Regions from separate parts of the Pseudomonas sp. NPDC089401 genome, predicted to be linked through region 1. Evidence: riboswitches for the same ligand, from Rfam matches in the RefSeq annotation. Region 1 holds a riboswitch; the other holds the start of a gene.

What was found. Region 1 has a riboswitch for cobalamin ahead of ACIP21_RS10165 (ABC transporter substrate-binding protein). Riboswitches for the same ligand answer to the same signal wherever they lie in the genome.
Region 2: it holds a riboswitch for cobalamin, as region 1 does, so the genes downstream of both, ACIP21_RS24575 (CbtB domain-containing protein) here and ACIP21_RS10165 (ABC transporter substrate-binding protein) in region 1, are expected to answer to the same signal.

The regions. Positions count from the first base shown of each region.
Region 1 is NZ_JBIVIA010000003.1:611,709-623,279, reverse strand. Features, by position in the region: gene ACIP21_RS10215 (TonB-dependent receptor) at 1-1,069, opposite strand, end outside; gene ACIP21_RS10210 (DUF2946 family protein) at 1,138-1,548, opposite strand; gene ACIP21_RS10205 (ParA family protein) at 1,613-2,389, opposite strand; gene uvsE (UV DNA damage repair endonuclease UvsE) at 2,627-3,649, opposite strand; gene ACIP21_RS10195 (hypothetical protein) at 3,835-4,314, opposite strand; gene ACIP21_RS10190 (GNAT family N-acetyltransferase) at 4,424-4,924, shown strand; gene ACIP21_RS10185 (hypothetical protein) at 5,031-5,324, shown strand; gene ACIP21_RS10180 (OprD family porin) at 5,329-6,693, opposite strand; gene ACIP21_RS10175 (ABC transporter ATP-binding protein) at 6,711-7,499, opposite strand; gene ACIP21_RS10170 (FecCD family ABC transporter permease) at 7,496-8,509, opposite strand; gene ACIP21_RS10165 (ABC transporter substrate-binding protein) at 8,509-9,519, opposite strand; cobalamin riboswitch at 9,628-9,830, opposite strand; gene ACIP21_RS10160 (DUF1624 domain-containing protein) at 9,860-11,026, opposite strand; gene ACIP21_RS10155 (TonB-dependent receptor) at 11,225-11,571, opposite strand, start outside.
Region 2 is NZ_JBIVIA010000013.1:67,853-79,423, reverse strand. Features, by position in the region: gene ACIP21_RS24605 (transporter substrate-binding domain-containing protein) at 1-1,861, opposite strand, end outside; gene ACIP21_RS24600 (response regulator) at 1,875-2,489, opposite strand; gene ACIP21_RS24595 (DUF1272 domain-containing protein) at 2,709-2,951, opposite strand; gene cobM (precorrin-4 C(11)-methyltransferase) at 3,016-3,768, opposite strand; gene ACIP21_RS24585 (cobalamin biosynthesis protein) at 3,798-4,208, opposite strand; gene ACIP21_RS24580 (CbtA family protein) at 4,208-4,900, opposite strand; gene ACIP21_RS24575 (CbtB domain-containing protein) at 4,909-5,094, opposite strand; cobalamin riboswitch at 5,193-5,418, opposite strand; cobalamin riboswitch at 5,520-5,734, shown strand; gene cobW (cobalamin biosynthesis protein CobW) at 5,834-6,901, shown strand; gene cobN (cobaltochelatase subunit CobN) at 6,905-10,666, shown strand; gene ACIP21_RS24560 (ATP-binding protein) at 10,668-11,571, shown strand, end outside.

The DNA.
Region 1 (11,571 bases):
GCAGCTCGATGCGGTCACCGAGCACGCTCTGCTCGTGGCGTTGCAGGTAGGGGCTGGCGCGCAGCACGTTGCCGTCGCCGGTGTAGCTGTAGCGCTCGACGTTGCGGTAATCGCGCTGGGCGCTGTAGTGGTACAGGGTGTTGTGCACGCTGGTGCTGTCGCTGAGCTGGTAGTCGAGGATCGAGCGCAACCAGCGCACCCGTTGCTCGTAGCGGCCATCGGCGACGTTGTAGTTGTCGAAGCGGCGGCTGTTGTCGATCTTCATGGTGCTGCGCCCGGGCAGGATCGGCGCGCCCCAGTAGGGGCTGTCCTCGCGGTCTTCCTGGTACTCCAGCGCCAGGGTGTGGGTGAGGCCTGGGGCAAGGTCGCTGAGCAGCGAGAGCGCCAGGCTGTCGGTCTGCCGCTTGTTGCGGTCGATGTAGCCGTTGCCCTGGGTGTGGCTGTAGTCCAGGCGCATGAAGTGGCGGGCATCGGCGGGGTTGCTGGCCAGGGCCTGGTTGAGGCCGAAGGCCACTTCGCTATCGTCGAAGCTGCCGTAGCGGATGCGCCCGTCGAAGGTCTGCTGGTCGCGGCTGGCGGCCTTGGTGATGTAGTTGATCGAGCCGCCGACGGCGCCCGCGCCATGCAGGAACGACGACGGCCCGCCGAGCAGTTCGACGCGGTCCAGCACCCAGGCGTCCACCGGCCGGGTGGCGCTGCTGTAGCCGAGATTGATGCCGTTGTAGAGCTGGGTGACCTGGTTCTGGGTGAAGCCGCGGTAGCTGACGAAGCCGCCATAGCCGGGGTTGGCCGAGGCATTGACGCCGGTCATGGCGTTGATCACGTCCTGGCTGTCCTTGGCATCGCGTTGCTCGATGATGCGCCGGTCCGAGACGCTGACCGAGGCCGGTGTCTCGCGGGCAGTCAGGCCCAGGCGAGAGCCGGTGTGGATCGGCTCGTCCAGCTGCACGCCGGTTGGCGCATCACGCTCGCCGGCGATGGTGGTGGCGCTGAGTTCGACGGCGGCATCGCCCGCCCAGGCACAGCTGCAGGTGCTCATCATGAGCACCAGGGAGGTCTTGCGGAACATGGTGTTGGGTCTTCCACGCAAAGGTCATGGCTGACGGCGAGCGCGCAGGCAGGCGCGCCCGGCTGAAGTCAGGCGAAATGAAATACGGCTGCGGGGAAGATGGCGGGAGGAGCGCGAGGGGTAAGGGCAGGGCGTTGATGAAGGGGCGGCGGCTGCGCCCAGCTGCGCACGACAATCGGCGAATTGGCGGCGGCCAGCGCCGGGGTGAACGACCAGCCGCCGCTGCTGATCGCAACGGCGAGGCCGAACGAGGAGCACACCGGGCAGTCGAGTTGGGCCATGTGCTGGTCACCGCCGGCGCCATCGAGGTCGATGGCCACACCGTGCTCGCTGTTGACCGCGCAGAATCCACCCTCCAGCCCGGCCAGGCGCAGGCCGCCCATCTGGCCATGGTGCAGGCCGCACAGCAACAGGCTGAAGAGGACGCTGGCATAGAGCGTCCAGGCAGTCAGCGTGCGGGTGTGCCGGGTGATGTTCATGGCGGCGAATCTATCACCCGGACGAACGGCAGGGTAGTGCACGCGTGCGGCAGGTTGTCGCAGCTCAGGCGGCGCGTTCGAGCAGGTCGAGCAAGTCGACGAATTCCTGGGACAGCTTGTGGCGCGGCGCCAGGTGCACCAGTGGCACCGAAGCCTGGTGCGATTCGCGCATCTTGATCGAGCTGCTCAGGTACACCGGCAGCACCGGCAGGCCCTCGTTGCGCAACTGGTCCACCAGGGTCTGGTGCAGCGCGGTGCGCCCGGCGAACTGGTTGACCACCACGCCTTCCACTTGCAGCGCCGGGTTGTGGTCCTGGCGCAGTTCCTCGACCTCGGCCATGACGCTGTGCAATGCCTGGCGCGAGAAGCTGTCGCAGTCGAACGGGATCAGCAGGCGCTCGGCGGCCACCAGGGCGCTGAAGGTGTAGAAGTTCAGTGCTGGCGGGGTGTCGATGTAGATGCGCTCGTAGTCCTCGCCCAATTCCACCAGCAGCTTGCGCAGCTTGTTGATCTTGAACTTGCTCTCAAGCTTCGATTGCAGGTCGCTGAGGTCGGGGCTGGCGGTGACCAGGTGCAGGTTGGCATAGCGGGTCTCGGTGATCGCCACGCGGTGCTTCTTGCCCGAGGCGGTGACCGGCGACAGGGTCTGGCGGAAGAAGTCGGCGATGCCGGCGGGGATGGCGTCGTCGGTCAGGCCGGTGAGGTAGTAGGTGGCGTTGGCCTGGGGGTCGAGGTCGACCAGCAGGGTGCGGTAACCCTCGGCGGCACTGGCGGCGGCGAGGTTGCAGGCGATGCTCGACTTGCCCACGCCACCTTTCTGATTGAAAACCACACGACGCATGAGACGCTCATCCATGAAGAAGGGGAAATGTCAGGTTGGGGTCAATCCTATGACCGAAAGACGACAGTTTTATGACAAGTCTTGTTACAACAGTGAAGTTCATCTTCCTGCAAGTGCAAGCTGTCTGCTCCGGCCTCTTCGCGGGTAAACCCGCTCCCACAGGAACCCACCGCATCCGAATGATGTAGGAACCCTGTGGGAGCGGGTTTACCCGCGAAGAGGCCGGCACAGGAGGACTCAGTCCACCGATTGTATATAGCGCCGGTAGTAGTCCAAGGTCGCCAGGTTCTTGTCCTTGGCCTCGAACATGATGTCGAACCGGCCAACGAACTCCAGCGCATAGCGATTGGTCCAGTCATTCCACATCTGCAGGCTGTGCTGGTACAAATCACGTTTGTTGACCTTCTCCAGCAGCGCCGGGATAGTCAGCTTGCTGTCGGCGTCGAAGCCCAGCGCCTGCAAGCTCTCTGGCGGCTGCGAGTAGTGCATGGTCGGCCGCACCCCGCGCCAGCTGTCGATGACCCGTGCCACGCGCGGCTCATGCGGGTCGATGTAGTCGCCTTCATGGATCCAGCAATGGTGGATGTCCAGCACCACCGGCGCCAGGTCGGCCAGGCCCAGGCAGTCGTCGACGCCGTAGGTCTTCTCGTCGTTCTCGAAGGTGATCACGTTGCGCGCCACCTGCGACAGCCGCGGCCAGACCTGGCGGATGCCTTCGGCACCGAGGCGCCCGGCGATGTGCACGTTGCACTTGAAGTCCTGGAAGCGCTGGCCGAAGCCCATCAGGCGGATCATGTCGGCGTGGTATTCGAACTCGGCCAGGCTGTTCTCCACCACGTCGCTGCGGTCCGAGCCGAGCACGCAGTACTGGCCGGGGTGGAACGACAGGCGGATGTCCTGTTCACGGGCCAGTGCGCCGATGGCGGCGAAGCGCTCGGCCATCAATGCCTGGAACTCGGTGTCCAGGTAGAGCGGCGCCACCTCGGGATGGCTGTACAGCGGCAGCAGGTCGCTGCTCAGGCGCAGCATGCGCAGCATCGGCGGCAGTTCGCTGACGTAGGCCAGCAGGCGCAGCTGGGCGTCGAGGTTGTGCTGTACCAGTTCGAGCAGCTTGGCCCGGGCGGCTTCCTTTGTGGCGCTGGATAACCAGCGCAGGGTGGTGGTGCGTGGATTGAAGGGGCGCTCGGTGGTTTCCAGGGCCTTTGCCGAGAGGTTGCGATCAGGGTGGCGGTACATGCAGGCGAAGCCCAGGCGGGGCATGGTCGGTCTCCAGGTTCGGGATATTCGTTGGACCTGCTGGCCGCATGAAAGATCACTTCAGCCTGCACTGGCCTCTTCGCGGGTAAACCCGCTCCCACAGGGACAACACAGGCCTGACGGGCAACGACATCCCTGTGGGAGCGGGTTTACCCGCGAAGAGGCCAGGGCAGGTAAAAGCTGAAGGCTCAGGAGCCTGGCTTCTCCAGGGCCTGCAACTCATCCTCGACCTGCTGCATCCGCTGCTCGGCCAGCGCCTGCACCTTCTCGTCCCGCGCCGTCTCGCGCATCAGCCCGGTCAGCTTCTCGCTCAGGCGCTTGCCTTCCTCGGTGTCCTCCAGCGCCTTGGCCTTGGCCGGGTCACGGGTGGCGTCGACGATGCTGGCGAATTCGGCATCGCTGAAGTTTTTCTCGCTGTACAGCTTGTACAGGTCCTGGCGCTGGTCCTCGACCGTCAGATGCTTGCGCAGCACCTCGCGGATGCTGGCCTCTTCCAGCTGCGGATGGGTGCGCTTGAGCAGCGCGGCCATGCGCTCGATGTTGTGGTCGTAGGCTTCCTGCAGCGGCAGGTTGGCGAGGATCTGTTCCTCGCGGCTGGGCTTCTGGTCGCAGGCGGCAAGGGCGGCGGTGAACAGCAGGGGCAGCAGCAACGTCGGGATGCGGGGCATGGGGTGGCCTTGGGCGCGTGTTTCAAAGGGCCGATTATAACGAGGTTGGCTTGTCAGCACCCAGGCATTGGGGTAGAAAACCGTTCGCTCAAGCCACGTCTCCATTGCCATGCCGAACTGGATCATCCAACCCCCCGACCGCGACAGCATCAGCGACGTCGTGGGCTTTATCGACAGCGCCCGCCGCGGGCTGTACCCGATGCTCGCCGACTCGCCCTTGCCCAAGGACCTGGCGCGTTTCGCCGAAACCTACCTGGACGGTGAGGGCCACTTTCTCGAAGCGCGGGACCAGGGCCGGCTGGTCGCGGGCATCGGCTACCTGCCATATGACCACCGCTTTGCGCAACTGGACTACCACGGCAAGCGGGTGGTCGAAGTGGTGCGCCTGTTCGTGCTCCCCGAGTACCGCCGCCACGGCCTGGCGGGTGCGTTGTTCGCGGCGTTGCGTGAACACGCCCGCGAGGTGGGCGTGGACTGCCTCTACCTGCACACCCACCCCTTCCTGCCGGGTGCGATCCGCTTCTGGGAGCGCCAGGGTTTTGCCGTGATCGATGTCGAAGACGACCCGCTGTGGCACACCACCCACATGGAGCAGTGGCAGGCCGAGTAGGACTTGTCCTACGGCGCGGCCCGGACGATGAACGCCTTGTTCATTTCAATCTCGCGGGCAATTCCTTACCTTTTCGCCCCCACGCGTAGAACAAGGAAATGCGCCCATGGCCCATATCGCGTTGTACAAGCTCGACCTGCTCGACGAGTTCGAAGTCCGCAGTGACGACTGGACCTGCGGCGACTTCGAACAGCGGTTGCTGCAGCTGCGGCCCACGGTGTACAGCCAGGATGCCGCGGGCATCATCGGCAGCGCACACAAGGACGGCAGCTGGCCGCGGACCGTGAAGCGCTTCGTGCTGACCCGCTGCCAGGCGGGTTCGGTGCTCGACGACACTTGCGCCCGCGTCGTTGCAAGCCTCACCGAGCAGGAGCGACGTGACTGGGGCCTGGATCACTGAATGGTCAGAACCCGCCCGACAGCGGCCACTCCACCGCCAGGCGGATCTGATCCCCATCCAGCTCCGCCTGCGCCGTATTGCCCCGGTGCAAGTTGTGCCGCAGCGAGAACGTGGTGCCCTTGGCCTTGCCGCCCTGCACCACGTACCGCGCCTCCAGGTCGCGTTCCCAGTGCTTGCCACCCTTGCCATAGCCCAGGTACGCGTAGCCGCCGTTGGGGTCGACGTGCGTGCCGTCGATGTCGAACCCGCGCACGTACAGCGCCGTCAGGTTCAACCCGGGCACGCCGTAGGCGCCCATGTTGAGGTCGTAGCGTGCTTGCCAGGACTTCTCGTTCGGTGCGTTGAAGTCGGACATCTGCACGGCGTTGGCAATGTAGATGGCACCGCGGGTGACGTAGTCGAACGGAGTGTTGCCGTCCACCTGCTGCCAGCCGAGGCTGAAGCTGTGCGGGCCCTGGTTGTAGCGCGAGACCAGGCTCCAGGTGGTGTTGTCGATGCGCCCGGAGAGTGCCTTGCCGGTGTCGGTGGTGCGGTACAGGTTGAGGTCCAGGCTCAGGCTGCGGCGATCGTCCAGGGCGTGGTTGAGGGTGCTGCCCAGGTAGCTCTGGTTCCAGGTGTCCTGGTAGCGCGAGGTGTACAGGCTGCCGCTGAAGGCGTCGCTCGGGTTCCAGACCAGGCCGGCGAGGTCGAAGCTGTTGCCCTGGCGGGCGTCGGAATAGTTCACCACGAAGCCCTGGTCGTGGCTGGAGGCGTTGCGGTCGGTGCTTTCGTTGAAGTGCCCGGCGACCAGCTTGAGGGTGTCGATCTCGCTGCTGGAGAGGAAGACGCCGGTGGCGGTCTCGGGCAGCAGGCGGCTGTCGGACGAACTGAATACCGGGGTCTTCACCCGCTGTTCGCCCCAGGACAGCACGGTGTTGGACACCCGCAGTTTCAGCGCCGCGCCGCCACGGCTGTATTCGTTCTTCGGGTGTCCGTCGTTGTCCACGCCGAGCAGGCGCGCCTTGCCGGCACGGCCGCCGCCGCTGTCGAGTTGCACGCCCTGGTAGGCGTGGGCATCGACGCCGACGCCGATCAGGCCCTGGGTGAAGCCGGACTGCAACGTGCCCATCAGGCCGTAGGCCCATTCCTCGGCCAGGCCGTTACGTTCGCTGCGTGGCTTGTAGGCGTTGCGTGCGCCGCTGTTGCGACCGCCGTGCTTGTAGTCGCGCTGGTCGTAGACGGTGCGGTTGAGGAGGCTCCAGCTGCTGTCGTCGACAAAGCCATGGCTCTGCGATTGCGCGGAGTCCGCCCGGGCGATGGGGGCCAGGCCTGCGAGTGGCAAGGCGAGCAGGGCGCTGACGAGCAGCAGGGCGGCGGGGCGTGACGACATGGCGGGAACTTCCTGGTTCAGGGGGCGCGAAAACGCAGGATGCGCGCGCCGTCGAAAGGGTCGGTGAGGTAGTGGGCATGCACGCCGAAGGTGCTCAGCAGGCGCTCTGGGGTGAGCACGTCGAGTGGCTTGCCGAGGGCGACCAGGTGGCCTTTGTCGAGCACCGCCAGGCGGTCGCAGGTCAGCGCCTGGTTGAGGTCGTGCAGGGCCACCAGGGTGGTCACCGGCAACGCCTGCACCTGTTGCAGCAGGCTCAGCTGGTGCTGGATATCGAGGTGGTTGGTCGGCTCGTCGAGCAGCAGCACCTGGGGGCGTTGGGCCAGGGCGCGGGCGATGTGCACGCGCTGGCGTTCGCCGCCGGACAGCGAACTCCAGGCCCGCTCGCGCAGGTGCGTGGCGTCGAGGTCGGCCAGGGCCTGCTCGACGATGGCGCGGTCTTTGCGGGAGAACGGCGCCAGCGCCGACAGCCAGGGCGTGCGCCCGAGGGCGACGGCGTCGAACACGCTGATCGCATCGAGGGTATCGGCCTGCTGCTCGACCAGCGCCAGGGCCTGGGCGACCCGCCGGCGGGGCAGGCGCGCCAGGGGTTCGCCGAGCAGTTGCACGCTGCCGGTGCCCGGCGTGCGCAACCCGGCCAGCAATTTCAGCAGGGACGACTTGCCCGAACCGTTGGGGCCGACGATCCCCAAGGTTTCGCCGGGTACCACGTTGAGCTCGATGTTGCACAGCACGGTGTTGCCCGACAGTTGCAGGCCCAGCCCGCGGCAGGCGAGGGGGGCGATCTGCGCGGTGTTCATGGCGGTCATGGGCGCCCCCTGCGGCTGACCAGGATCAGTGCGAACACCGGCGCACCAATCAGCGCGGTGACCACGCCGACCGGGATCACCTGGCCGCTGATCAGCGTGCGCGACAGCACGTCGGCGGCAATCAGGAACAGTGCGCCGCCCAGCGCGCTGGCCGGCAGCAGGCGGCTGTGGCCGGGCCCGAGCAGCAGGCGCAGGGCATGCGGGATGACCAGGCCGACGAAGCCGATGGCGCCGACGATCGACACCATCACCGCAGTCACCAGTGCCGCGCAGCTGATCAGCAGCAACTGCGTGCGGCGCACGGCGATGCCCAGCGAGGCCGCCGAGTCGGCGCCGAAGGTGAAGGCGTCCAGCGCCCGGCGGTGCCACAGGCACACCACCAGCCCGAACAGCGCCACCGGCAACGCCAGCCACACCGACGGCCAGCGCACGCCACTGAGATTGCCCAGCAGCCAGAACATGATGCCGCGGGCCTGCTCGGCGGTGGCCGACTTGGTGATGAGGAAGGCGGTCAGGGCGGTAAACAGTTGCGAACCGGCGATGCCGGCGAGGATCACCTGGGCGTTGTTGCTGCTCGGCCCGGCCGCGCGGGCCAGCACCAGCACCAGGGCGAACGCCGCCAGGGCGCCGATGAAGGCGCCGCCGGACATGCTCAGGGCGACGCTGCCCAGGCCGAGCAGGCCGACCAGCACTGCGCCGGTGGAGGCGCCGGCGGACAGCCCGAGCAGGTAGGGCTCTGCCAGCGGGTTGCGCAGCAGCGCCTGGAGGATCACCCCGCAGGTCGCCAGCCCAGCGCCGCAGGCGGCGGCGACCAGGGCGCGGGTCAGGCGGTAGTTCCAGACGATGCCGGCGTCGATCGGGTCGACCGGGTGGCCGGCCTGCCACAGGTGGTTGGCCAGCACCTGGTAGACCACCTGCGGCGACAGGTTGGTTTCACCGATGGCGGTGCCGGCCAGTACGGCGACGAGTAAGGCCAGCACGGCCAGGGCGCTGTTGAGCAGTACCTTCATCACTGTGCCGCTTTACCGCTGGCAAAGGCTGCGGACAAGGTCTGCAGGCCGCGGAACAGGCGGATGCCGGCCTGCATGGCGTCGGCGTCGAGGATGACGATGCGGTTGTTCTTCACCGCGTCCATGTTCTTCGTCACTGGGTCGCTGTGGAGGAATTCGAGCTTTTTCTGGTAGTCGTCGGCGGGGAAGCGGCGGCGGTCCATGCGGGCGATGATCAGCCAGGTCGGGTTGGCCTTGGCCAGGGTTTCCCAGCCCACGGTCGGCCATTCCTCGGTCGACTCGACCACGTTGCGCACGCCCAGGGTGCGCAGCATGAAGTCGGCCACGCCCTGGCGGCCGGCGACGTAAGGGTCGATGTCGAGGTCGGCGCTGGAGAACCAGAACAGTGCCGATGTCTGCGCCAGGTCCTTGCCGGCCAGCTGCTGTTTCGCGCCGTCCAGGCGGGCCTTGAGGTCGGCATTCAGCGCCGCGCCGCGGTCCTGCACGTCGAAGATCTCGGCCAGCTGGCTGACGCTCTGGTAGATGCTGTCGACCTGGAACGCCTGCAGGCGGGTGCCGTCGGCGCCGACCAGGTTGTCCTTGCCTTCGCAGTCCGAGGGCAGCAGGTAGGTGGGGATCTTCAGCTCGTCGAACTGCTCGCGGGTGGCAACCACGCCCTGGGCGCCGACCATCCACTCGAACTGCACCGCCACCAGTTGCGGACGCTTGCCGACCACCGCCTCGAAGCTCGGCTCGTTGTCGGCCAGGCGCGGTACCTTGGCGTTCAGCGCCTGGTACTCGGGCAGCACGTTGTTGAACCACAGCGAGGTGCCGGCCAGCTTGTCGCCCAGGCCCAATGCATAGAGCATCTCGGTGCCGGCCTGGCCGATGGTCACCGCACGCTCGGGGGCCTTGGCGAAGGTCTGCGGCGCGCCGCAATTGTCGACGGTCAGCGGGTAGTGGGTGGCGGCGGCCTGGGCCAGGGCGCTGAGGCTCAGGCCGGCCAGCAGGGAGGTGAAACGCAGCAGCATGCGGGGCGATCTCCTATCGGTCAGTTCTGGTGAGGAACGCACGGACAGGCATCGCCGCGCCCTTGCAGGCGCAAGGGCAACACAGATGGCCATCCCGGACACCCCGCCGGTTGGTGAATGTTTGCCGGCAGGTCTCCTGACTGGTGCGTCGTCACCTGGCTCCGGCCTTCCCGGATCGTTGATCCAGTGGCATCGATGGAGCAGGCTCGGCACCTACAGTTGCGGGGGCAGTTCCGTTTGGCGCGTCTTGGGCGACGGGCCTGGGATTCCCTGTTAGTTCCGTGGCGGAAACCGGCGGGCCGCATGGTAGACCATCAGGCCGCCGGGGCAAAACGTTAAATCAAAAGTACTTGAGCCAGGCGATGTCGCGCCGGCGAGCCTTGAGCCGAGCGAACCAGCGCACCGGCAGGTACAGCGCCACGGCCAACAGCACTGAAACCAGCCACACCGCGCCGATGCCGTCGAAACCGAAGTAGTCGCCGTGGTTGTGGCCGAACAGTGCCACGCAGGCCAGGTACAGCAGCTTGAGCACGTACAAGTGCAGCAGGTAGAAGAACATCGGCGCCGCGCCCAGCACCGCCAGGGCGCCGATCCAGCGGGCCGTGCCGGCACGCTCGAAGGCGCGCAGCAACAGCAGGCCGCAGCCCAGGGTCAGGGCCAGGAACAGCAGCGACGGCGGGTACTTGGTGATGTTGAAGAAGCTCATCAGCGTCTGCGTGACGGTCGGGTAGCCGCTCCAGGGCGCTTCGCCGTAGCCGTTGTAGAGGCGCAGCAGCATGAAGCCGAGCAGGGCGATGCAGCCGGCCAGCAGCAGGCGCTGCTGGCGTTCGCCGGCAGCGCTGCCACGGGCGAACCACGGGCCCAGGCCATAGCCCAGGGCGATCACCCCGATCCACGGCAGCACCGGGTAGGACGTGCGCAGGCGCAGGTTGTCGGTGACTTCCAGCCAGCCACGGTCATGCAGGATTGCCCACGGCACGTGCAGCGCCGACGCCACACCGAAGTGCAGGCCGTCGAGCAGGTTGTGCCCGGCGACGATCAGCGCGCCCAGGGCCACCAGTGCCGGGCGCGGCAGCCACACCAGCAGCGACAGGGCGAGCATGCTCACGCCGATGGCCCATATCACTTGCAGGTAGATCACGCTCGGTGGCAGTTGGAAGGTCCAGGCGAAGTTGACCAGGGTGAACTCCAGCAGCACCAGGAACAGCCCGCGCTTGAACAGGAACGCCGAGACATCGCTGCGGCCCTGGTACTTCTCGCCGTACAGCCAGGCCGACAGGCCGGTGAGCAGGACGAACACCGGCGCGCACAGGTGGGCCAGGGTGCGGCTGGCGAACAGCGACGGGTCGGTGGCGTCGATGCTCATGGGGTCGCTGACCTGGCGGTGCAGGAAGAAGGTTTCGCGCACGTGGTCGAGCAGCATGAACAGGATCACCAGGCCGCGCAGGGCGTCGATGCTCTGCAGGCGCTGGGTGAGCAGGGTGGGGGTGGCTGAGGCGCTGGTCATGGGGAAGGGTCGCAGGCAGGAATGGATGTCAAATGAAACGTTATCTTATAACTATTTCATTTTCTACCGATAGCGATTTTTTCGTATTGCCTGTACCGGCCCCTTCGCGGGTAAACCCGCTCCCACAGGGATTGCCCCAGGCCTGAAGGCATGCGCCGTACCTGTGGGAGCGGGTTCACCCGCGAAGAGGCCCTGAAATCAGAAGGTGTAGTCCACGGTGGCAAAGTACGACCGCGGCGTCCCCATCACCCACTGCTCGCCACTGAACACCGAGGCCACATACTCGCGGTCGAACAGGTTGTTCACCTGCAACCCAAGGCGTACATCCGGCAGCACCTGCCAGCCGATGTTGGCATCGACCACGGTGTACCCCGGTGCGCTCTGGCTGTTGGCCGAATCGGCATAACGCTCGTCCACGTACCGCGCACCAATCCCGGCCTCCACCTGCTGGCCAAAGCCTTTGCTCAGCCACAGGTTGGCCGTGCGCCGCGGCACATTGGCCGGGCGGTTGCCGGCGCGGTCCAAGGCCACATCACCGACCACCT
Region 2 (11,571 bases), on a different contig from region 1:
GGCCGATCACCGCGTTCATGGGGGTGCGGATTTCATGGCTCATGGTCGCCAGGAAGGTGCTTTTGGTCTGGCTGGCCTGCTCGGCATCGTCCTTGGCCTGACGCAGTTGTTCGAGCAGGCCGCGGCTCAGGCCCAGCTGTGCCTGGAGCGCCTGCTGGGCGGCGGTGCGTTGCTGGATCAGCTTGCGCAGGTAGCTGTTCCAGAACACCACGCCGGCCAGCAGCAGCGCCGAGAGCACCAGCACCTGCAAGGCCAGTGTCCGGTAATTGCGCCAAGGCCCGTCGCTGACCAGGGCGCTGGTGCGCCAGCGATTGACCAGTTGGTCCAGTTCCTCGGGGGGGATGCTCAGCAGTGCCTTGTCGAGAATGGCCTGCAGCTGGGGTTGGTCGGGGGCCACGGCGAAGGCGGCGGTGGCCGGATCATCGCCCAGCACGCTGGCGATCCTGAGCTGGTCCTTGAATGCATGGTTGATGTAGTAGGTCGCATTGATATGACTGCTGTAGGCAACGTCGGCATCGCCGCGGGCCACGGCCTCCATCAGGCTCAGCGCGTTGTCGACCTCGACCACCCTGGCGCCGGGGTACTGGCGCTGCACCTGGGCGCGCAACGGCGAGCCGCGCAGCAGAGCGATGCGCTGGCCCTCGAGGTTTCGACTGCGCATGGGCCAGGCCGCCTGGTCGCGGGTGACCAGCACCCTCGGGCTGACCAGGTAGGGCCGGGTGTAGCGCAATTGGCTCGCACGTTCCATCCCGTAGCCCAGCGCCCCGATCATCTGCGCCTTGCCCTGGGCAACCTGCTCGACCATCTTTTGCACGGTGTGCTGCTCGACGATCTGGAACTGCAGTCCGCTGCGCAAGGTGATCTGCTTGAGCAGGTCGACGGTGATGCCGCTGGGGTTCTGCTGTGCATCGTTGAAGGTGAGCGGGGCGAGGGCGGGGTCGATCAGTACCTTGACCGTCGGGTGTTGCTTGATCCAGTCCTGTTCCTCGGCGGTCAGGGCCGAGAGGTGGCGCTCCAGCAGGAGGCTGGTGTTGCCGCTGCTCCAGCGCCGCAGGATCCCCAGCCGCTCGCTTTCGCTGATCGAGGCCAGGGCGGCGTCCACCAGGCGGGCCAGACGCTGGTTGTCATTGGCCAGTGCAAAAGAAAAGGCGCCAGGCGGCACCTGGCAGAAATGGTCGATTTTCACCGTGCCCTGGTAGCTTTTGCCGATCAGGAAGTCGGTGCTGATGGCGTCGCCCAGGTAGGCGTCCGCCTCGCCAAGCTCGACCGCCGCAAGGCCCGCCAGCGTCGAGCGGTAGAGGCTCAGTTGCGCCTGCGGGAACAGCGCGCGAACGGTCTCTCCGGGCAGGTAATGGTCGACCATGGCCAGGCGCAAGTTGCCCAGGGCCTTGTCGTCCTTGAGTGTTCGGCCTTCACGGGTGACGATCACCGGCAGATCGTCGGCATAGGGCCGGCTGAGGCTCAGTTGCGCGTCGGCGGCCTCGAAGGCATTGGAACTGCCCAGCAGGTCGATGCGGCCATCGCGCAAGGCGGCAATGGCCTCATGGCGGCTGGCGTAGCGCCTGACCTCCACCGGTATGCCCAGCTTCTCCGCGATCAGCCCGGCGTAATCGGCGCTGAGGCCTTCGTAATCATCCAGGCTGACGTTGATTTCGAAAGGCGGGTAATCGGGGCGCGAGCTGCCGAGCAACAGTACTTTGCGCTTGGCAAGCCACTGGCGATCCGGGTCGTCCAGTGGCAGTGGCGGGGTAGCGCTGGTGGCACGGGCCAGCAGGTGGCGAGGCTCCCCCTCTGCAAGCGTGACCAGCGCATGGCTGGCAAGGGAGAGGGTCAGCAACAGCCCGGCCAGCGCACGCTTCATGGCTGGTGACCGCTCAATTGACGTGATTGCGTTTGGCCAGGTCCACCATTTCCACCAGTGACTCGGTCTTGAGCTTGTCCATGATGCGTCCACGATAGGTGCTGATGGTCTTGGCGCTGAGGTTCATGCAGGCGCCGATGTTCTTGTTGTTCTCGCCCCGGGCAAGGCGTCGCAGCACTTCCATTTCCCGGTTCGACAAGCTGCCCAGGCGCATGGGCTCGCTGTCCAGGTTGTTGCTGTTGACCGCCATCTGCGGAAAGGTCGAATAACCTTTGATCAGCGCCTTGAGGGCGAAGAGCAAGGCCTCGTGGTCTTCGTCCTTGGTGACGAAGGCACCGATACCCGCATCCAGGCAGCGGCGTACGTAAAGGTCGGTGGCCTGGCCAGTGAGCACCATGATCCTGGGGGCCGGGTCGAGTTGCTGCAGGCGCTTGATGACTTCCATGCCATCGAGCCCAGGCAGGCCGATGTCCAGTACCACGACGTCGGGCCGCAGTTCTCGCGCTACCTGTGCCACTTCGCTGCCGTTACCGACTTCGCCAACGACCTGGAAGCGTTCACGCTCAAGCAGCAGGCGCAGGGAAAGTCGGACGATCGGATGGTCATCAACGATCAGAACGGTTGTCATGTAGGTAGCTCCTGTCGGAATGTGGTCCGTTTCCCAGGTAAAACCTGGAATACGGCTGCAAGTTCTTTCTGTCGCGCAGCACCATACGATCATTCCGACCTGCGTTGTAACGGGCAGTATAGATCTGTTGGATAAGTCGGCGTTGTTTGTTGAAAAGTCCTACAAAATTCCGGGAGTTGCTATCAAAAGGCAGCCAGGCAGTGGGTAATGACCTGTCGGTTACTGGCAGGCCGGGTGGGGCTTGAGTACCCGATCGGTCGAGGCGGGGTTGTTGCGAAGGGCCTGGCCTACACGCGTGGGGCGGGGCAGTAGCTGCCCCGTGCAATTCGGGCAGCGGCCCTGGAAGCGGCGGTCTGCGCAGCTGCGGCAGAATGTGCACTCGAAGGAGCAGATCAGCGCGTCGGGGCTGTCCCCCGGCAGATCGACATCACAGCATTCGCAGTTGGGGCGTAGCGCGAGCATGGGCAAGACTCCGGTCCAGGGTTGAGCCCGGAGTCTGCAACGGCCTCCGCCCGCTTGGCAATATTCAGTTACCAGGGCGGTACAGGTGCGCATGGCCCGCGCGGTACAGGGCCGAGGCGGCGAACGGCGCATCCCCCAGGACATGGCCGACGAGGATCAGCGCGGTACGCCTGAAGCCCCTGGCGGCGACCCGCTCGACGATGTCGGCGAGCGTGCCGCGCACCCAGTCCTGGTCTGGCCAGGTGGCGCGATGGACCACGGCAATGGGGCAGTCGGCGCCGTAATGGGGCAGCAGGGCCTCGACGATGCGGGCCAGGTGCTTGACCCCCAGGTGGATCGCCAGGGTGCTGCCGTGGCGGGCCAGGTCGGCCAATTGCTCACCGGCGGGCATCGGCGAGCTGTCGCCGTAACGGGTGAGGATGACGGTCTGCGCCACGTCCGGTAGGGTCAGTTCGCAGCCCAGCAAGGCCGCGCTGGCGGCGGTGGCGGTGACCCCGGGGATGATCTGGTAGTCGATGCCCAGTTCGCGCAGGTGGCGGATCTGTTCGCCGATGGCGCCATACAGGCTGGGGTCGCCGCTGTGCACGCGCGCCACGTCCTGACCCTTGGCATGGGCGTCGCGAATGGCCTCGATGATCTGCTCCAGGTGCAGTTCGGCACTGTTGATGACTGTTTCGGCCTGGTGGCCGTCGAGTACGGCGGCGGGGACCAGGGAGCCGGCGTAGATGATCACCGGGCACTGGCGGATCAGGCGCTGGCCCTTGACCGTGATCAGCTCCGGGTCGCCGGGGCCGGCGCCGATGAAATAGACCGTCATGGTGAATCCTTGGGGCGAGAAGAAAGCGATTATACGGCGCAGGCCAGGGCGAGGGTCGCACGTGATGTCGCACGTCGGGGTACCGCCAGCCTTGCGCTGCCTTGCAGGCGTTCGCTCAGGGCGAGTGCGCAGCTTTCGGCGACGCCCCAGCAGCCACAATGGGCAAAGGCGGTCGCGGAACGATGGCTCAGGTGGGGCTCGAATACCTGCAACAGGGCGGCGTCGAACAGCACCAGCGGCACGCCGAGGCGCTCGGCCAGCAGGCGCAAGCCAGGCTCATCGGCTTTCAGGCTGATGCTGGCGACGCCTTGCACGGCAGCCAGCGGCAGGCCTTGGCAGGCCAAGGACTGCTGCAGGAGGCTGGCAAGTTCGTCGACCGAGCAGCCCCGGCGGCAACCGAAACCGGCGTACAGCGCCGGTTGCAGGTGGGCGTGCGGCATCAGGCGTGGCTGGAGCGACGATACAGCCAGGCGCTCAGCAGGCCCAGGGCCAGCCAGAAGGCGGCGTTGGTCAGCCACGAGGCGACCTTGAACTGGGTTTCCAGGGCTTCGGGTGCCAGGCTCTCGTGCACTTCAGGTTGCGGCGCGCCGATCACGTGCGGCACAACCAGCAGCACTGCGCCAACAACCTTGAGCAGCCAGTGGCGAGCGAACACCAGCAAGGCCAGGCCTAGTGCGGTGGCGGCGGCGGTGCCGATCCACCAGGCCTGGCGCTGGCCGAGGTCGGCGGCGGCAGTGCCAGGCAACTCCGGTGGCAAGCCCAGGGTCGGCGCCAGGCAGAACACGGCGAAGCCCGCCAGGCCCCAGAGCGCGCCGGTGCTGACTCGGCCGGGTTCGCGCAGGCTGTAGAGGGCGGCGAGGATCAGGGCGAAACCGACGGCGACGACCAGGTTCCCGCCCGTGGTCGAGAGGACGCGCTGCCAGCCGTCTTCCGGCGACCAGGCTTCGGCGCTGTGCTCATGGGCGGCGCCGGCTTCGCCGGCATGGTCGTGGTGCTCGGCGGCAGGCGCGGCCGATTCGTAGGTTTCTGCCTGGAGGATAAGCGGCGCGACCCAGAAGCTCTGCAGCAGGGTCAACAGCAGCGCGGCGAGCAGGCCGCTGAACCCGGCAGTGCGGGCGATACGGGTGATCATGGCAGGCCTCAGTGGCAGGGGAACGCGGCGCTGTGACGGGTATCGTGGGCGGCGTTGTGCACCGCCTCGATGTGCGAGAAGCCGGCGAAGTACACCAGGCAAAGGCCGAGCAGGCTGGCGCCGACGGCGATGACCAGGCGCTGGCTGAGGGTGACGGGGGTGGCGATGCTGTGTTTGGCACTGGTGACGGGCATGACGCGATCCTCTGCTTTGTTGTGTGATGGCAACGGACAGGCGCGACATTCCCGGGCGCAATGCGCCCGAGGGAATGCGACAGCGCCCGCCCACCGCGGGGTGTTCATGAACGTCAGGCCGGTCTCCGGGCTTGCGAGGAAGAGCAGGGCTCCTTGGCAAGCGTCACCTTCCCATGCCGGACGACGTGGCACAGTGGTCTTGACGCTTCGCTCGCTTACCGTTGCGGGGGCAGCACCGGATTGGCCCGGCCCTTGGAGAGGGCCTGCGGCGCACCGGTTTCCCGTTTCACCCCCGATGGGGGCACCTGGACGCAAGGCGTAAGGAGAGCACGGGGCGGGGGAGGCGTCAATTGGTTGCTGCAAGGGTGACGGACCTCTGGCAGCTCTCACGCCCATCCGCCAGTTGACCACCCGCGCCCCCCCGCGTAGCCTTGCCGCTTCGAGGTTCTTCGGCCACGCCGAAGCTAAGACGGGAACGCGGTTCAAGCCGCGGCTGCCCCCGCAACTGTAGGCACCGGCAACGGATCGACACAGCCACTGCGCCAAGGCGCGGGAAGGCGTCATCCCGCCAGGCCCTGTCCCGGACAGCGGCGCTGGAACGGTGCAAGCCAGGAGACCTGCCTCGTCACGCTTTCGACTTTCAACCGGGCGGGGTGATCCGGTGGCGAACGAGCCCGGCTGGCAAGGCCTGCGGCTCTCGTCCCGCATGCCCGCGCCAACCTGCCAAGGGCAACGCGACATGAAAACACTGGCCAAGCTCCCCGTCACCATCGTTACCGGCTTCCTCGGCTCGGGCAAGACCACCTTGCTCCGCCACATGCTCGACAACGCCCAGGGCCGCCGCATCGCGGTCATCGTCAACGAGTTCGGCGAACTGGGCATCGATGGCGAGATCCTCAAGCAGTGCAGCATCGGCTGCACCGAGGAAGAAGCCAGCGGCCGCGTCTACGAGTTGGCCAACGGCTGCCTGTGCTGCACCGTGCAGGAAGAGTTCTTCCCGGTCATGCGCGAGCTGGTGGCCCGCCGTGGCGACCTCGACCACATCCTCATCGAAACCAGCGGCCTGGCCCTGCCCAAACCCCTGGTGCAAGCCTTCCAGTGGCCGGAAATCCGCAATGCCTGCACGGTTGACGCGGTGATCACCGTGGTCGACAGCCCGGCCGTGGCCGCCGGCACCTTCGCCGCCTACCCGGAGCAGGTCGACGCGCAACGCAAGCTCGACCCCAACCTGGACCACGAATCGCCGCTGCACGAGCTGTTCGCCGACCAACTGGCCAGTGCTGACCTGGTGGTGCTGAACAAGGCCGACCTGATCGATGCCGCGGGCCTGGCCAAGGTCCGCAGCGAAGTCGCCGAAGAACTGCCGCCGGCGGTCAAGGTGATCGAGGCCAGCAGTGGCCGCCTGCCGCTGGAGGTGCTGCTGGGCGTGGGCGCCGAGTCCGAGGCGCATATCGATGGCCGCCGTACCCACCATGATTCCCACCACGACGGCGACGATCACGATGACCATGATCACGACGCCTTCGACTCCATCTCGATCGACCTGCCTGAGGCCGAAGAAAGCCTGTTGCTCGACGCCCTGACCCAGCTGGTGAGCGAATTCGGCATCCTCCGTGCCAAGGGCTTCGCCGCCATCCCCGGCAAGCCGATGCGCCTGCTGGTGCAAGGGGTGGGCAGCCGTTTCGACAAGCACTTCGACCGCGCCTGGCGCGCCGACGAGCCGCGCATCACCCGCCTGGTGCTGATCGGCCAGGACCTCGACGCTGCACAGCTGGAGGCGCGCCTGCGCCAGACCCTGGGCGCCTGATCCATGCACCTGCTGCGGACCCAGCCCGGCGGCTTCGTGCCGGACGACAGCATCGCCGACCTCGGCCAGACACCCGCCGAGCTGGTGATTCTCTGCAGCGGCGACTCGCACCTGGCGTTGCTCGCCGAAACCGCCGAGCTACTGCCGGACGACTACCCCAGCCTGCGCCTGGCCAACCCGATGCAGGTGCAGAACCACGCCTCGGTCGACCTCTACGTCGATGAGGTGCTGCGCCATGCCAAGGTGATCCTGGTGTCGCTGCATGGCGGCGTCGGCTACTGGCGCTACGGCGTCGAGCAGCTTGTCGAACTGGCAGCGCGTGGCGTGCAACTGATCCTGGTGCCGGGCGACGACCGACCGGATCCGGAACTGACCGGCCTGGGCAACGTCACCGGCGCGCCGGCCGAGCGCCTTTGGCACTACCTGCGTCAGGGCGGCAAGGCCAACGCCGTCAACCTGTTCAATTGCCTCGCCAGCCAGTGGCTGGGCCGCGATTACGCCTGGGACGAACCGCAGCCGTTGCCGCGCACGTCGGTGTATCACCCCGGCAAGCCCGGCGCCGTGCTCGAGGACTGGTATGGCCAGTGGGACCCGCAGCAGCCGGTGGCACCGTTGCTGTTCTATCGCTCGCACTTGCAGGCCGCCAACACAGCCTTCATCGATGTGTTCTGCCAGCGCTTGCAGGCGGCCGGGCTCAACCCGCTGCCCATCGCCGTGGCCAGCCTGAAGGAAAGCGCCTGCCTGGAACAGGTCGAACGCTGGCTGGACGAGGTGGGGGCCGAGGTATTGGTCAACACCACCGGTTTTGCCCTTTCCAGCCCCGAGCGCCCCAATCTGCGCCCGTTCCGCCGCGACATCCCGGTATTGCAGGCAATCTGCGCGCAGGACAACCAGCCGGGCTGGGAGGCCAGCGAGCAGGGCCTGGGGGCCCGTGACCTGGCCATGCACATCGTCCTGCCGGAGCTCGACGGGCGCATCATCACGCGCCCGGTGAGCTTCAAGGACATGGCCTGGCGCAGTGAGCGCAGCCAGTCCGACGTGGTCTGCTACCGCGCCCACCCCGAGCGCATGGACTTCGTCGCCGAACTGGCGCGGCGCTGGGTCGAGCTGGCGCGTCTGCCCAACGGGCAGAAACGCGTGGCACTGGTGCTGGCGAACTACCCGACCCGCGATGGGCGTATCGGCAACGGCGTCGGCCTCGACACCCCGGCGGCGGCCTTGAACATTCTCAACGCCTTGCAGGCCGAGGGCTACGCGGTTGCCGGGCTGCCCGACAGCGGCACGGCGCTGATCCAGCAGTTGCTCGGTGGCGTGACCAACGACCTCGATCACCTGGATCAACGCCCCTGCGCCCAGAGCCTGAGCCTCGAGGATTACCACGCTGCCTTCGCCCGGTTGCCCGAAGCCAACCGCCAGGCCGTGCTCGAGCGCTGGGGCTCAGCCGAGCAGGACCCGATGTATCGCAGCGGCCGGCTGATGGTGGCTGGCCTGCGCTACGGCCAGACGTTCGTCGGCATCCAGCCGGCGCGTGGCTACCAGGTCGATCCCAGTGCGGTGTACCACGACCCGGACCTGGTGCCCCCCCATGGCTACCTGGCGTTTCATTTCTGGCTGCGTCACACCTACGCAGCCGATGCGCTGATCCATGTCGGCAAGCATGGCAACCTGGAATGGCTGCCCGGCAAGGGTGTCGGCCTGTCAGAGCGTTGCTGGCCAGATGCCCTGCTTGGCCCGCTGCCGAACATCTATCCGTTCATCGTCAACGACCCCGGCGAAGGTGCCCAGGCCAAGCGGCGTACCCAGGCGGTGATCATCGATCACCTGATGCCGCCGCTGACCCGTGCCGAAACCTACGGCCCGCTGCGCCACCTGGAGCAACTGGCCGATGAATTCTACGAGGCGCAACTGCTCGACCCGCGGCGTGCCCGCGAACTGCAGCGCGACATCCTCGAACTGCTGAAGGCCAACCATATCGACCGCGAACTGCAGCTCGAAGGGCAGCTGGACGACGCGGCAGTGTGGCTGCCACGCCTGGACACCTACCTGTGCGACCTCAAGGAGTCGCAGATCCGCGATGGCCTGCATGTGTTCGGCCAGTCGCCGCAAGCGCGCCTGCGTAGCGACACGCTGCTGGCGTTGCTGCGGGTCGAGCGTGGCGACGGCCGTGGTGGCAACGCCAGCTTGCTGCGGGCGCTGGCCAAGGCGCTGGTGCCAGGGTTCGACCCGCTCGATTGCGACCTCGGCCAGGCCTGGGACGGGCAGCGCCCGGCGGCGCTGCAGGGCCTGAGCGCGCAAGCCTGGCGCACCTGCGGCGACACCCGCGAACGCCTCGAACTGCTGGCCTTGCAGCTGATCGAGCAGGCGCTGGACGGCAGCCTGCAGGTACCTGACGAGACGCAGTGGCAAGCGGTCCACGAGGTGCTGCGTGCCCTGCGCGAGCAGGTCGCGCCCGACCTGGACGCCTGCGGCCCGGCCGAAATCAATGGCCTGCTGGCGGCCCTGGCTGGCCGCTTCGTGCCTGCCGGCCCCAGTGGCGCACCCAGCCGCGGGCGCCTCGACGTGCTGCCCACGGGCCGCAACTTCTACACCGTGGATGTGCGCAACCTGCCGACTGCCACCGCCTGGCGCCTCGGGTTCGCCTCGGCCAACCTGATCCTCGAACGGCATCTGCAGGACCATGGCGACCACCTGCGTCAGCTCGGCCTGTCGGTGTGGGGCACGGCCACCATGCGCACGGGCGGTGACGACATCGCCCAGGCCATGGCCCTGATGGGCGTGCGCCCGGTGTGGGCCAACGGCAGCCAGCGGGTCGACGATTTCGAAATCCTGCCCCTGAGCCTGCTCGACCGCCCGCGGGTGGATGTGACCCTGCGTGTCTCTGGCTTCTTCCGCGACGCCTTCGGCAACCTGATCCGCCTGTTCGATGCCGCGGTGCAGGCGGTGGCGGCGCTGGACGAGCCGGCAGACTTCAACCCCCTGGCGGCGCGGGTGCGCAGTGAGCGTGAAGCACTCGAAGGGCAGGGGCTGGCAGCGGACGAAGCGGCACGCCAGGCCGGTTGGCGGGTATTCGGTGCCAAGCCGGGCGCCTACGGCGCAGGTGTGCAGAACGCCATCGACGGGCACCTGTGGCACAGCCGCGACGACCTTGCCGAGGTCTACCTCAACCATGGCGGCTACGCCTACGGTGGCCGCGACGAAGGTACCCCGGCGCGCGCCCGCTTCGCCCAGCGCCTGAGCCAGGTGCAGGCGGTGCTGCAGAACCAGGACAACCACGAGCACGACCTGCTCGACTCCAATGACTACTATCAGTTCCAGGGCGGCATGCTGGCGGCGTCGGAGACCTTGTCCGGTGCCGCAGTGGCCAGCTATCACGGCGACCACAGCCAGGCAGACCGGCCGCGCATCCGCACCCTGAAAGAAGAGCTCAACCGCGTCATCCGTGCCCGTGCCCTGAACCCCAAGTGGATCGACGGGGTCAAGCGCCACGGCTATAAAGGTGCCTTCGAGATCGCGGCGACAGTCGACAACCTGTTCGCCTTCGATGCCACCACGCACTTGATCGACGATCATCATTACCAGGCGCTGGCCGATGCCTATGTGCTCGATCCGGCGACCCGCGATTTTATCCGCGAGCACAATCCGCAGGCTTTGCGCGACTTGACCGAGCGTTTGCTGGAGGCCCAGCAACGCGGCCTTTGGGAGCAGCCCGGCGACTACCGCGAAGCGCTCGAGGAACAACTGCTCGACGGCGAGGAACAGGCTTGAAATGAGTGAACCCGTGCAATTTCCGCTGGCGGCCGTGGTCGGCGCCGACGATCTCAAGCTGGCCCTGTGCCTGACCGCCATCGACCCCAAGATCGGCGGCGTGCTGATCGAGGGGCCACGCGGCATGGCCAAGAGCACGCTGGCCCGCGGCCTGGCCGACCTGCTCGGCGAAGGGCCGTTCGTCACCTTGCCCCTGGGCGCCAGTGAGGAGCGCCTGGTCGGCACGCTGGACCTGGACGCGGCGCTGGGGCAGGGCAAGGCGCAGTTTTCTCCGGGTGTGCTGGCCCAGGCCGATGGCGGCGTGCTGTACGTCGATGAAGTCAACCTGTTGCCAGACACCCTGGTCGACTTGCTGCTGGATGTGGCCGCCAGCGGCACAAACCGCATCGAGCGCGACGGCATTTCCCACCGTCACAGTGCCCGTTTCGTGCTGATCGGCACCATGAACCCTGAAGAAGGCGAGCTGCGTCCGCAACTGCTCGATCGCTTTGGGCTCAATGTGCTGCTCGACGGTTTGCCGGCGCCCGAGGCGCGCCAGCAGATCATCCGCCGTCGGCTGGCGTTCGACAGCGACCCCCAGGCTTTTTGCGCCCAGTGGGCTGACGCCCAGGCCCAGTTACGGGCACGCTGCCAGGCTGCGCGCCAGGCCCTGGTCGCGATTGCCCTGGACGACCAGGCCCTGGCCTGGATCACCGAACGCTGCTTTGCCGCCGGGGTCGATGGCCTGCGCGCCGACCTGGTCTGGTTGCGCGCCGCCCGTGCCCATTGTGCCTGGCGTGGCGCAGCGGCGATCGAGGAGGTGGATGTCGAGGCCGTGGCCGAGTTCGCCTTGCGTCACCGTCGCCGCGCGGCGCCTGAAACCGCGCCGCCATCGACGCCGCCCGACGGCGCGGGTCGCGATACGC